One region of the Zoogloea sp. GDB6 genome, then DNA from elsewhere that is predicted to be linked to it. Evidence: predicted binding sites of a transcription regulator. Region 1 holds the regulator's gene; each other region holds the start of a gene.
What was found. Region 1 encodes sigma-54, which starts transcription at its own class of promoters, with help from an activator protein. Its sites were predicted from a motif close to TGGCACGCTTNCTGCTNA; they were not measured.
Positions count from the first base shown of each region.

Region 2: a site for sigma-54 is predicted at 1,823-1,840, ahead of atzF (allophanate hydrolase). Genes of this name have one in related genera too.
Region 3: a site for sigma-54 is predicted at 1,827-1,844, ahead of exaC (acetaldehyde dehydrogenase ExaC). Genes of this name have one in related genera too.
Region 4: a site for sigma-54 is predicted at 1,602-1,619, ahead of AC1PQG_RS18995 (glutamate/aspartate ABC transporter substrate-binding protein). Genes of this name have one in related genera too.

Region 1 is NZ_CM161497.1:70,129-73,332, reverse strand. Features, by position in the region: gene recA (recombinase RecA) at 1-148, shown strand, start outside; gene recX (recombination regulator RecX) at 174-623, shown strand; gene lptB (LPS export ABC transporter ATP-binding protein) at 610-1,332, shown strand; gene AC1PQG_RS00325 (RNA polymerase factor sigma-54) at 1,348-2,808, shown strand; gene hpf (ribosome hibernation-promoting factor, HPF/YfiA family) at 2,825-3,148, shown strand.
Region 2 is NZ_CM161497.1:2,945,829-2,949,032, reverse strand. Features, by position in the region: gene AC1PQG_RS13300 (xanthine phosphoribosyltransferase) at 1-216, opposite strand, end outside; gene AC1PQG_RS13295 (TAXI family TRAP transporter solute-binding subunit) at 275-1,615, opposite strand; gene atzF (allophanate hydrolase) at 1,879-3,204, shown strand, end outside.
Region 3 is NZ_CM161497.1:388,013-391,216, forward strand. Features, by position in the region: gene AC1PQG_RS01795 (DUF779 domain-containing protein) at 1-168, opposite strand, end outside; gene exaC (acetaldehyde dehydrogenase ExaC) at 251-1,771, opposite strand; gene AC1PQG_RS01805 (methyl-accepting chemotaxis protein) at 2,004-3,204, opposite strand, start outside.
Region 4 is NZ_CM161497.1:4,171,652-4,174,855, reverse strand. Features, by position in the region: gene AC1PQG_RS19000 (porin) at 1-613, opposite strand, end outside; gene AC1PQG_RS18995 (glutamate/aspartate ABC transporter substrate-binding protein) at 649-1,545, opposite strand; gene AC1PQG_RS18990 (PepSY domain-containing protein) at 1,870-2,133, shown strand; gene AC1PQG_RS18985 (cytochrome b/b6 domain-containing protein) at 2,134-2,655, shown strand; gene pyrC (dihydroorotase) at 2,721-3,204, shown strand, end outside.

The DNA of each region.
Region 1 (3,204 bases):
CGAGAAGATCGGCCAGGGCAAGGACAACGCCCGCGAGTTCCTGAAGACCAACCCGCACATCGCCCGCGAGATCGAAAACAAGATCCGCGTGGCGGTCGGCCTGCCCGAGATGGCAGCGGTGGCTCCGGCAGCCGCAGCGACGGCCTGACGCAGCGGCCCCGGACGGCACGCCGATGGCTGCAAGCCTGCATGAGCGCGCACTGCGCTGCCTGGCCCAGCGGGAACACTCCCGCGCGGAGCTGGCGCGCAAGCTCGGCGCGCTCGGCAGCCCCGAGGAGGTCGATGCCGAGCTCGACCGCCTCGTGGACCTCGGCCTGCTGTCCGATGCCCGTTTCGCCGACGCCTACGTACGCTCCAAGGCCAGCCGCTTCGGCGCCGCCCGTCTGAAACTGGAACTGAGCCGCCGCGGGGTATCCTCCGAACTGATCGGCGACGCCATCGAGGAAAACACCGCCGAGAGCGAACTCGAACGAGCGCGCGACATCCACCGCCGAAAATTCGCCACTCTGCCCGCAGACGCGCGAGAATGGGCACGGCAGGCGAGATTCCTTCAAGGTCGCGGCTTTTCCACCGAAATCATTCGTAGAGTCCTGAAAGAACACCCCGGCGATGAGCCTGCTTAAAGTCAGCAACCTGCGCAAGAAGTACAAGGCCCGCACGGTCGTTCACGACGTCTCCTTCAACGTCGGCAGCGGCGAGGTGGTCGGTCTGCTCGGTCCCAACGGCGCCGGCAAGACCACCTGCTTCTACATGATCGTCGGTCTGGTGGCCGCCGACGGCGGTGAGATCACCCTCGACGACGAGGTGCTGACCCATCGCCCGATCCACCAGCGAGCTCGCCTCGGGCTGTCCTACCTGCCGCAGGAGATGAGCGTCTTCCGCAAGCTGACGGTGGCCGAGAACATCCAGGCAGTGCTTGAACTGCAGAGCCTCTCCAAGGCGCAGATCGCCAGCCGCCTCGACGAGCTGCTGAACGAGCTGGGCATCGAACACCTGCGCGACAGCACTGCGATCTCCCTATCCGGCGGCGAACGCCGGCGCTGCGAGATCGCCCGCGCGCTAGCCACCGATCCGCGCCTGATCCTGCTGGATGAACCCTTTGCCGGCGTCGATCCGATCGCCGTCATCGACATCCAGAAGATCATCCGTTTCCTGAAGGACAGGGGGATCGGTGTGTTGATCACCGACCACAACGTCCGTGAAACCCTCGGCATCTGCGACCGTGCCTTCATCATCAACGCCGGCGAAGTACTGGCCAGTGGCCGCCCGGACGAGATCGTTCACAACGAACAGGTTCGCCAGGTGTACCTCGGCGAGCACTTCAGGCTCTGAGGCCCGATACGACTCATGAAGCCCAGCCTCCAGCTCAAACTCTCCCAGCATCTCGCGCTGACGCCCCAGCTGCAGCAGTCCATCAAGCTGCTGCAGTTGTTGACCCTCGAACTCAACCAGGAGATCGAGAAGATCCTCCTGGAGAACCCCATGCTCGAACGGGAGGAGCCCGAGGGCGATCTCGGCTCGAGCCGCGTCGAGGCACCCGGCCCTGTGGCGCCAGCGGGCAGCGAAGCCGCCCACGAGCGCGAGCAGGAGCAATCCCGGGAGGCGGAACGCGAGCGCGAACCGGATCACGATTTCGACGGTAGCGGCGAAGCCGGTGAATGGGCTGCGGCGGGTAGTGGCGGGCAACGCGACGACGATGACGAGACCGACTTCCAGGAGTTCCAGGCCGCGGTGCCGTCCTTGCGCGACCACCTGGACGCCCAGGTTGCGCTGACCCCGCTGTCCGACCGGGATCGGGCGCTGGTGCGCTTCCTCATCGAGGCCCTCGACGACGACGGCTACCTCAGCCAGGACCTGGCCGATCTGCTGCCGCTGTTGCCGCCAGAGCTGGAAATCGAGCTCGACGACCTCAAGATCGCGCTGCGCCAGATCCAGAGCCTGGACCCGGCCGGCATCGGCGCCCAGGACGTGGGCCAGTGCCTGGCCCTGCAACTGCATACCCAGCCCCCCAGCGAAGCCCGAGACCTGGCCATCGCCATCGTCAGCGAACATCTCGAACTGCTGGCCGCCCGCGACTTCCTGAAGATCAAGCGCGCACTGCGCTGCAGCGACGACACGCTGCGCGAGGCCCACGCGCTGATCCTCGGCCTCAACCCGCGCCCCGGCGCCCAGTTCTCCCAGGCCGACACCCGCTACGTGGTCCCCGACGTGGTGGTCCGCAAGATGCGCAACAACTGGGTCGTCAGCCTCAATCCGGACGCGATGCCACGCCTGCGCATCAATCAGCTGTATGCCCAGATCCTGCGCGACAACCGCGGCGCCAGCGGCTCCCTGTCCAGCCACCTGCAGGAAGCACGCTGGCTGATCAAGAACGTGCAACAGCGTTTCGACACCATCCAGCGGGTTTCGCAAGCGATCGTTGACCGCCAGCGCCAGTTCTTCGATTATGGCGATGTGGCAATGCGACCGCTGACCCTGCGGGAAATTGCCGAACAGCTGGATCTACACGAATCCACCGTTTCGCGGGTGACCACCCAAAAGTACATGGCCACACCGCGGGGCATTTTCGAGTTCAAGTATTTTTTCGGCAGTCACGTTGCCACCGACAGCGGTGGGGCTGCTTCCTCGACGGCGATTCGGGCGCTGATTCGCCAGCTCGTGGGAGCGGAAGACAAGAAGAAACCCTTGTCCGACGCCAAGATTGCCGAGTTGTTGGGCCAGCAGGGTATCGTCGTGGCGCGTCGGACAATTGCAAAATACCGCGAGTCCCTCGATATTCCGCCGGTCAGTCTGCGCAAAACCATCTGACAGAAAGGTAGCAACCATGAACCTCAACATCACGGGGCATCACGTCGAAGTTACGCCGGCCATCCGCGAGTACGTTACGAGCAAGCTGGACCGCGTGATCCGTCACTTCGACAACGTCACCAGCGTCGGCGTGATCCTCTCGGTGGAAAAGCTGCGTCAGAAGGCCGAAGTCACCGTGCACGTGCGCGGCAAGGACATCTACGTCGAGAACGAAGATGCCGACATGTACGCAGCCATCGACGGGCTGATTGACAAGCTCGACCGTCAGGTCCTGAAGTACAAGGACAAGACCAGCGACCACGGTCACGACTCCCTGAAGCAGCACCTCGCCGAGTCCTGATTCCCGGCGCTAAGTAATACGCTTTTCCCCGGGACCGTTGTGGCTATAATGCGCCC
Region 2 (3,204 bases), 2.9 Mb from region 1:
GATGCCGCTCGCCTCGGCGGTGAGGATCACGTTGGGCTGGAAGAAGGACAGGCGCCGCGCCAGTTCATGGGCCAGCTCGAAGATGAAGGCCGGCTCGATGCGGTGGTTCAGGAAATGGTCGATGCGCAGGATCTGGCCGTTCTCGACGGTGGCTTCCTTTTCGATGCGATGGACCAGCGGGGCGTAAGGGGCGGTGAGATCGAGATGGGGACTCATGGTGTGGCTCGGTTTGCGTAGCGCCGGCGGTCGGATGGCCGCCTGCACGACGAGTTTATCAATTGGACTTTGCTGAGCCTGTGGCAGTTTCCGCAAGACGTTGCAGGTGGCCGCGCACCAGCGCGATGTGCTCGCGCAGGGTGTACAGCTCGGTGCTGAAGGCCAGCGGCAGCTTGCGATGCAGCGCGCGCTGCTCGATGCGGTCGACGCGCAGGATGAAGGCGTCGATGGCCTCTGCGTTGTGGGCGGCGGCGGGGCTCTGGTCGAGCTCGTTCTCCAGGTATTTCAGCTCCCCGTACCAGCGGTAGATGCGGGAACGGATGCGCCAGTTGTAGATGCCCGGCAGCACCTTGGAGAGGGGGATCACCACCGCCACCAGCGGTAGCAGCATGACGATCAGGCGGTCGATCAGCACCGCCAGCCAGAACGGCAGGTAGCGCTGCAGCAAGGGCGGGCCGCTTTCGTAGAAGCGGCGTGCCGACGGGTGCAACGGCAGCGCATGGTCCTGCGGCGCCGGGAAGGCGCCGGCCGCCTGCAGCAGGCCCGGCGCGCTGTGGATCTCGCGGGCGTGCTTGAGGAGCAGGGTGACGATGGCCGGATGGATGTCGGCCTTGACCACCAGGTTGGCGGTGGCGGCGAGCAGGTGGATGTCCTTGGCCGGCCGGTCGTCGGCGATGTCGATGGCGCCGCGGGGCAGGGTGACCGTCAGCAGGTGCGGAAAGTGGCGCACGTAGCCTTCCGCCTGGACGAAGTCGAGCAGCTTGATGCCCTCCGTGTGGAGCAGCGCATCCACCACCGGCGCCTGCGGCGCGCCGACCACGAAGAAGGCATCCACGTCGCCGCGCTTGAGGGCGTCCACCGCGTCCATGCCGCCGATGGCCACCAGCGTCGGGTCGTGGGTGGCGAAGCCGTTGGCGGACAGCAGCTGCAGCGCGAAAAGCTGGGCACCGCTGCCCTGCACGCCGACGGCGATCTGCTTGCCTTTCAGCTGGGTCAGGCGCTCGTAATCATCTTTGCCCCGGTAGAAGACCCACACCGGCTCCAGATACATGCTGCCGAGGGTGGCCAGGTCTTCCGAATCGGGCTCGTTGGCGATGCCGCCTTGCACGAAGCCGGCGTCCACGCTGTCGTCGGTCTTCAGGCGCATCAGGTTCTCGACCGCACCGGTGGACGGGCGCAGTTCGACCTCGATGCCCTCCTGGGCCAGCTTGGCTTTGTAGCGCTCGCCGAAGAACTGGTAGGCGCCACCGGCAGCCCCCGTACTGATGACGATCTTTTTCGGCGGCGCGGGCCGCACGAACTGCCAGGCCAGCACAAAGGCGGCGATGACCAGCGCGATGGCCGGCAGAGCGAGGACGAGGAGGTCGCGACGGCTGCTGGTGGCGGTCAGGCGGCGCATGGGGAGCTCCTGTGACGGCGGGTGGATTCAGGGGGGCGAATGTTACGCCTGTCCGGCGTGCTGCGGCGGCCGGCGGCTGGCCGAAATGCACCGGGAGCGTGCCTCGTTCCAGGATTTTCCCGTTGATGGTGCGCTGCCGCATGAGATGCCGTTTTGCGCGTATTCGTAAGCCCATGATTTTTATGGGAAGGCGGCGCATGATTTAACTGGCATACATGCTGCTAACTTGGATTCTGTCTTGTATCCAAGTTTGGGTGCTAACTGTGAATGCCAGCCTGCCACGTGTATTGACGATCGCCTCCCTGCTCGAAGGCTACCGGAGCGGGCGTTTCCTTCCCGGCGACCTGGTGCGTGCGTTGCTGGCACGGATCGCCGCCGCCGATGATCCGGCGGTGTGGATCAGCGTGGCGTCCCACGCCGATCTGCGCGAGCGGCTGGCGGAAATGGATGCCAGCCTGCTGGCCGACCCGGTGGCCGCTCTGGCCCGCCGGCCGCTGCTCGGCGTGCCCTTCGCGGTGAAGGACAACATCGACGTGGCGGGCTTCAGGACGACCGCCGCCTGCCGCGAATTCGCCTACCTGGCCGAGCGCTCGGCTGACGCGGTGCGGCGCCTGGAGGAGGCCGGTGCCGTCGCGCTGGGCAAGACCAACCTCGACCAGTTCGCCACCGGCCTGGTCGGCACCCGCTCACCCTACGGCGCGGTGTGCAATCCCTTTCACCCGGATTACATCTCCGGCGGTTCGAGTTCCGGTTCGGCGGCGGCGACGGCGCTCGGGCACGTGGCCTTCGCGCTCGGCACCGATACGGCCGGGTCGGGCCGGGTGCCGGCGGGCTTCTGCAACCTGGTCGGGCTCAAGCCGACGCCGGGCCTGATCGGCACCGGCGGCGTGGTGCCGGCCTGCCGTAGCCTGGACTGCGTGTCGATCTTCGCCCACACCGTCACCGATGCCTGGCAGGTGCTGGCGGTCACCGCGGACGGGGCGGTTCCCGCCCACGGGCTCAAGCCCCGCGGCATCGTCGTGGGCGTGCCGACCGGGCTGCAGGGTGAGCTCGATACGCAGGCCTGCAAGGCTTTCGAGGCGGCCCTTGCCGCGGTGCACGGTCTGCCCGGCGTGACGCTGACAGACGTCGACCTCGAGCCTTTCCACGCAGTGGCGGCGCTGCTCTATGACGGACCATGGGTTGCCGAGCGACGGGCCGCGCTGGGCAGCTTTCTCGATACCCCGCACGCCAGCCTCGACCCGGTTGTCGCATCGATCATCGGCCGTGCGGACACCCATTCCGCCGCCGACGCCTTCCGCGGACGCTATCGGCTGGAAGCGCTGGCGCCTGCCTGCCACCAGGTCTTCGAGCAGGTGGACGTGCTGCTGGTGCCGACTGCGCCAGCCCACTTCACGCGGCGCGAGATCGTCCAGCAGCCCATCGAGCGCAACGCCTGGCTGGGGCGCTATACCAACTTCGTCAATCTCCTCGGCCTGTCGGCGCTGGCGATGCCAGGACCGTTCCGCAGTGATGGCCTGCCGGCGGGCGTGACCCTGATCGGCCCGTCCGGCGCCGATCATCTGCTGGCGGAAACCGCGCGTTGCTGG
Region 3 (3,204 bases), 320 kb from region 1:
CAGCTTGAGCATGGTCTGGCCGGGGAGCACCTCGCCGACCTTGTAGCAGTTGGGCACGCTGCCGTCGCAGCAGCCGCCGGACAGCAGGAACATCAGCGGGCCGTGATCGGCGCGCAGTTCGTCGATGTACTGATTGGCCGCTTCGGTGGCCACGATGCGTTCGGTCATGTGCGTGCTTTCCTGAGGGCGAAAAAAAACGGGGCGAGAGACCCGCCCCGTAACACCTTGCCTTACTCGTAAAGCTCTTGGATCAGAAGAAGCCCAGCGCGTTCGGGCTGTAGCTGACCAGCAGGTTCTTGGTCTGCTGATAGTGGTCAAGCATCATCTTGTGGGTTTCGCGGCCGATGCCGGATTCCTTGTAGCCGCCGAAGGTGGCGTGGGCCGGGTAGGCGTGGTAGCAGTTGGTCCACACGCGGCCGGCCTTGATGTTGCGGCCCATGCGGTAGGCACGGCTGCCGTCACGGCTCCACACGCCGGCACCGAGGCCGTAGGGGGTGTCGTTGGCGATTTCGAGGGCTTCGGCTTCGTCCTTGAAGGTGGTCACGGCGAGCACCGGTCCGAAGATCTCTTCCTGGAACACGCGCATCTTGTTGTGGCCCTTGAAGAGGGTCGGCTGGATGTAGTAGCCGCCGGCCAGGTCGCCGTTCATATGGGTGCGATCGCCACCGACCAGGCACTCAGCGCCTTCCTGACGACCGATTTCCATGTAGGACATGATCTTGTTCAGCTGATCCTGGGAGGCCTGAGCACCCATCATGCTGTCGGTATCCAGCGGGCTGAGCTGCTTGATAGCCTTGACGCGTGCCAGCACCTTTTCCATGAAGCGGTCGTAGATCGACTCCTGGATCAGCGCGCGGGACGGGCAGGTACACACTTCGCCTTGGTTGAACGCGAACAGCACCATGCCTTCGACCGCTTTGTCGAGGAAGGCATCGTCGGCCGCCATGATGTCTTCGAAGAAGATGTTGGGGGACTTGCCGCCCAGTTCCAGGGTGGCAGGGATCAGGCTGGTAGCGGCGGCCTGGGCGATCACGCGACCGGTGGCGGTAGAGCCGGTGAAGGCAATCTTGGCGATGCGGCGGCTGGTGGCTAGCGGCATGCCGGCTTCGCGGCCGTAGCCATTGACGATGTTCAGCACGCCCGGCGGCAGCAGGTCGGCGATCAGTTCGGTCAGGATCAGGATGGAGATCGGGGTTGACTCAGCGGGCTTCAGGACCACGCAGTTGCCGGCGCCGATAGCGGGGGCCAGCTTCCAGGCAGCCATCAGGATCGGGAAGTTCCAAGGGATGATCTGGCCGACGACGCCCAGGGGCTCATGGAAGTGGTAGGCGACGGTGTTTTCGTCGATCTCGGAGATGCCGCCTTCCTGGGCGCGCAGGCAACCGGCGAAGTAGCGGAAGTGGTCGACCGCCAGCGGGATGTCAGCGTTCAAGGTTTCGCGGATGGCCTTGCCGTTATCAACGGTTTCGGCGTAAGCCAGCTTCTCGATGTTGGCTTCGAGGCGGTCGGCGATCTTCAGCAGCAGGTTGGCACGCTCTGCAGCCGGGGTACGGCCGAACTTGTCGGCGGCGGCGTGGGCGGCGTCGAGGGCCAGTTCGACGTCTTCTGCGCCGGAGCGGGCAGCCTGGGTGTAGGCCTTGCCGGTGATCGGGGTGATGACGTCGAAGTACTCGCCCTTGACAGGAGCGACCCACTTGCCGCCGATGAAGTTGTCGTACTTGGACTTGTATTGGACTTTGGCGTCGGCAGTGCCGGGCAATGCGTACAGCATGAGTATCTCCTCCTGGTGTCGGTTCGAAAACGCTTCGTACAGCGCTGAACCTTATTCAGCAGGGGGCATGCCAGTACGGGATCAGGTCTGGTTATGGACTCAAATGTCTTGTTTATCAGTGGCTTGGCAGGCTTGTCTAATTTTTGTGCAGCGCAATGGGTGGGTGGAGGGGGTGTTCATTTTTGATACAGGTGCTCCATGCGAAGTGCACGATGGAGCACCTGGCGTTGCATCAGGCGATCCGGAAGCGTCCGGATACGACTTCCAGCTGGCGGGACAGCTCGGCCAGTTCTCCGGCCGCGCGGGTCAGCGTGGCGGCGCTGGCGGCGTTGGATTCGGAGGTGCCGGCAATGCGTTCGACCCGCTGCGCGATGTCCCGGGCGGCGGTCGATTGTTCCTCGAGACCCAGCGTAATGCCGGCCACCGAAGCGAGCACCCGCTGGGTACTGTCCTGGATGCTGCCGACCGTGGCGCCGGCCTCGGCGGCCAGCGAGACGCCGCGGGCCACCCGCGTGACGCCGGCCTCCATGTCGTCGGCCGCGCCGCGGGTCGCACTCTGGATGCGTTCGATCATCGTGGTGATCTCGGCGGTAGAGTTGGTGGTTCGCTCTGCCAGTTTGCGCACTTCATCGGCGACGACGGCAAAGCCACGTCCCGATTCGCCTGCGCGGGCTGCCTCGATGGCGGCGTTGAGGGCGAGCAGGTTGGTCTGGTCGGCGATGTCTCGGATCACGGCGACGATCATCGAGATGTCACCGGACAGGCTTTCGAGATCGCGTACGGAGTTGGCCGATTCGTTTACCGATTCGGCGATGGCGCGCATCTCGCCGGCCGCCGCGGTAATGACGCTGGCACCGCTGCTGGCCTGGCTGCCCGAGCCTTCCGAGAGTTCCCGTGATTCACGGGCGTGGTCGCCGATGTGGTCGATGGAGACCGACAGTTGCTCCACGGCCGCGGCCATCGCCGACGCCGATTCGGATTGTTCTTCGGCGAGCCGATGGGTGTCGCCGGCGGTCTGGCTGAGCTGGCGGGCGTTGGTGAGCAGGGTATTGACCTGGTTGCGGATCGATGCAATCAGCTCGTGCAGGTTGTTGCGCATGACCGCCAGGTGGATGATCAGCGCACCCAGTTCATCGTTTCCGGCCTGGGGCAGTGGTTGCAGCAGGTTGCCGCTGGCGATGGCCTCGGCAACCCCCTTGCCGGCGTCGACGGACTGACGCAGGCGGTGGGTCAGTGCGACCGCACCCAGTGCGGCCGCCAGCAGGCCGACAGCGCCGAGCCCGATGAAGAGCTGCAGGAGGTCCTGGTAGCGGGCTTCGGCGCGGGTGTATTCGGCCTGGGCCGCATCGCCCTGACGGCGCAGCGTCTCGCCAAGTTGGTCCAGTCCGCTCGCGTCGGGACTACCGCTGGCCCGCAATTGGGCGCTCAGGGAC
Region 4 (3,204 bases), 1.7 Mb from region 1:
CGGCGTGCAGGGGACCTTGGTCGTAGCTGCCGACCAGGCCGAGGTGGTGGGGCGTGCGCTTGGTGCCGGTGGTTACGGGGGCCTCGTCCAGCAGCGCGTAGTCGGCCTCGAAGGTGAAGCCGGCGATGGTCGGGCTGGTGTACCACACGGTGTTGTTCATGCGCCCACCCGCGGCGGTGGAGTTGCCGCTGACGGCCGGCGACAGCAGCGCATCGGCGGAATAGCCCGAGTCGTGGTTGTGCATGCTGATGTAGTCGTAGAGCGCGTAGTACGCCGGGCCGAGGGTGCGCCCGAGGCGCAGCGTGCCCTGGGGCGTGCGCAGGCCGACGAAGCTGTCGCGGCTGGCCAGGGACGTGGAGTCGCTGCCGTCGACGCGGATACGGCTTTCGACCTGGAAGAGCGCGGCCATGCCGCCGCCCAGTTCTTCGGTGCCGCGAAAGCCGATCCGTGAGGCGTTGTCATTGACGACGTTGTGGGCCGGGCCCTGTTCCGCCTTGACGTTTTCGAAGGTGGCGTTGATGCGTCCATAGAACACCACGCCGGAGTCGGCGTGGGCATTCAGCGCGGCGAGGCCTGCAAGCGTGGCCAGGGTGATGCGGGTCGTTTTCTTCATTTTTCTGGATTCAGGTGCGGGGTGGGCGGCGGGGCTCATTCAAAAGCCTTGTCGTTGGGGGCCTGGTAAAGCTTCTGCATGGCGTCGGAGAGCGGGAAGTTGAGGTTCAGGCCCTTGGGCGGGATGGGCTGGGTGAACCACTTCTTGTAGATGGCTTCGGCCTCGCCGGAAGTCATGGCCTTGGCGAGGGCGGCGTCGACGACCTTCTTGAAGCCGGGGTCGTCCTTCCTGAGCATGCAGCCGTAGGCCTCGAAGCTCTGCGGCGTGCCGGTGACGACCCAGTCGGCGGGGTGCTTGGCCTTGGCCATTTCGCCGTAGAGGAGGGCGTCGTCCATCATGAAGGCGACGGCGCGGCCGGTCTCGAGGGTGAGGAAGGCCTCGCCGTGGTCCTTGGCGGAGATGATGTTCATGCCGAGCTTCTTGTCCTCGTTCATCTTGCGGATGAGGCGCTCGGAGGTGGTGCCGGCGGTGGTGACGACGTTCTTGCCTGCGAGATTGGGGAAGTCCTTGATGCCGGACTCCTTCTTGGTGAGCAGGCGGGTGCCGATGATGAAGATGGTGTCGGAGAAGGCGACCTGGCGGGCGCGCTCGGCGTTATGGGTGGTGGAGCCGCACTCGATGTCGATGGTGCCGTTCTGGATGAGGGGGATGCGGTTCTGGGAGGTGACGGGGGTGAGCTTGACCTGCAGGGCGGGCAGCTTGAGGTTGGCCTTGACCGCGTCGACGACCTTGAGCATCAGCTCCTGGCTGTAGCCGACGACCTGCTGCTTGTCGTCGTAGTAGGAGAAGGGGATGGACGACTCCCGGTGGCCCAGGGAGATCGTTCCGCTGTCCTTGATCTTCTTGAGTGTCGGCGATTCCTGGGCGACGGCGGACTGGGCGAGTCCGCCGGCGAGCAGGCAGGTCAGGACTAACTTCGGTGGGGCGTGCATGGTCGGTGTCTCCAATGTTCTGTTTTATTGGCGCAGCAGCGCCGCGCTGACCTCTCTTTGCACGGGCTGTGCCAGCCGTCCGACCATGCAGGAGGCGTTGCAAGTGATTGATTCGAAATGGCATGGTGATACCGAACGGCGTGGATGCGTTCGGTTTTCCGGATGAAGCCTGAATGGGAGGTCGGAAATCCGGATGAGCCGGAGGTAGACAGGAAGGGCGGCGATGGAGATTAGTTTTGCTATTGAGAACCATTCGCGTTAATGCTAATGTCCGGACTGTTTCCCTCAACCCCGGCCCGGGCCGGCTCACGAAAGGTATCCGTCATGCGTTCCACCCTGTTCGCCCTCACCATCGCCCTGTTGCCGGCTGCCGCCTTTGCCGGTGCCAAGTGCGAGCCGCATCCCAAGTCCGAATGGATTCCCGAGGCAGAGGCGAAGGCACGCCTGGAGGCCCAGTACGAGGTCCGCAAGTTCAAGATCGACGGCTCCTGCTATGAGATCTATGGCAAGAACAAGGAAGGCAAGAAGGTCGAGATCTACTTCGACACCAAGACCCTGGCCATCGTGAAGGCCGAGATCGAGCAGTAAGTGCATCGCGAAGCGCGCCCACGCCCCGTGTGGGATCGCCTCGTCCGCCTGACCCACTGGGGCGTGGCGGGGCTGGTGCTGTTCAACTCCTTCAACGAGAGCGGAGAGGTTCACCGGCTTGCCGGCTACGTGGCGGTGGCGCTGGTGCTGCTGCGTCTCGTGCATGGGCTGCTGGCAGGAGGCGGTTCGACCGCAGCCCTGCCGTTGCCCGGCTGGCGGGCGATCCGCACGCACCTGGCCGATCTGCTGCACGGCAAAGGCCATGCCGGCATCGGCCACAATCCGGTCGGGCAGTGGATGGCCTACCTGTTGTGGGCGCTGATCATCGCCCTCGGCGTGACCGGCTGGATGGCCCGTCTGGACGCCTTCTGGGGCGACGACTGGCTGATCGAGCTCCACGAGGGGCTGGCCGGCGGGCTGCTGGGCTGCGTGGCGGTGCATCTGGCCGGCGTGGTAGTGATGAGCATCGTGCAGCGGGAGAACCTGGCCCGGGTCATGGTCACCGGGCGCAAGGGTGGCTGAAGCTGCAGGCGGCCGGGGTGCGCTGCTAAAATGGTGAATTAGTCATCTGCCGACGGAAATTCGCCATGCCGAACCTGACCCTCACCCGCCCCGACGACTGGCACCTGCACGTGCGCGACGGCGCCGCTCTGGCCGTGGTGGTGCCCGACACCGCCCGCCGCTTCGGCCGGGCGCTGATCATGCCCAACCTGAAGCCGCCGGTGACCAGCGTGGAGCAGGCCGCGGCCTACCGGGAGCGCATCCTCGCCGCGGTGCCGGCCGGCCTCAAGTTTGCGCCGCTGATGACGTTGTACCTCACTGACAGCCTTAAACCCGAAGAGATCGACAGGGCCGCCGCCAGCGGCTTCATCCCGGCCGCCAAGCTCTATCCGGCCGGCGCGACGACCAACTCGGACGCGGGCGTCACCGACATCGCCAAGGTCTACCCCGTGCTCGAACGGATGGCCGAGGCGGGCATTGTTCTCTGTGTTCATGGCGAGGTGACCCATGCTGACGTTGATATCTTTGATCGCGAGCGCGTCTTTATCGATCGCGTACTGGCGCCGCTTG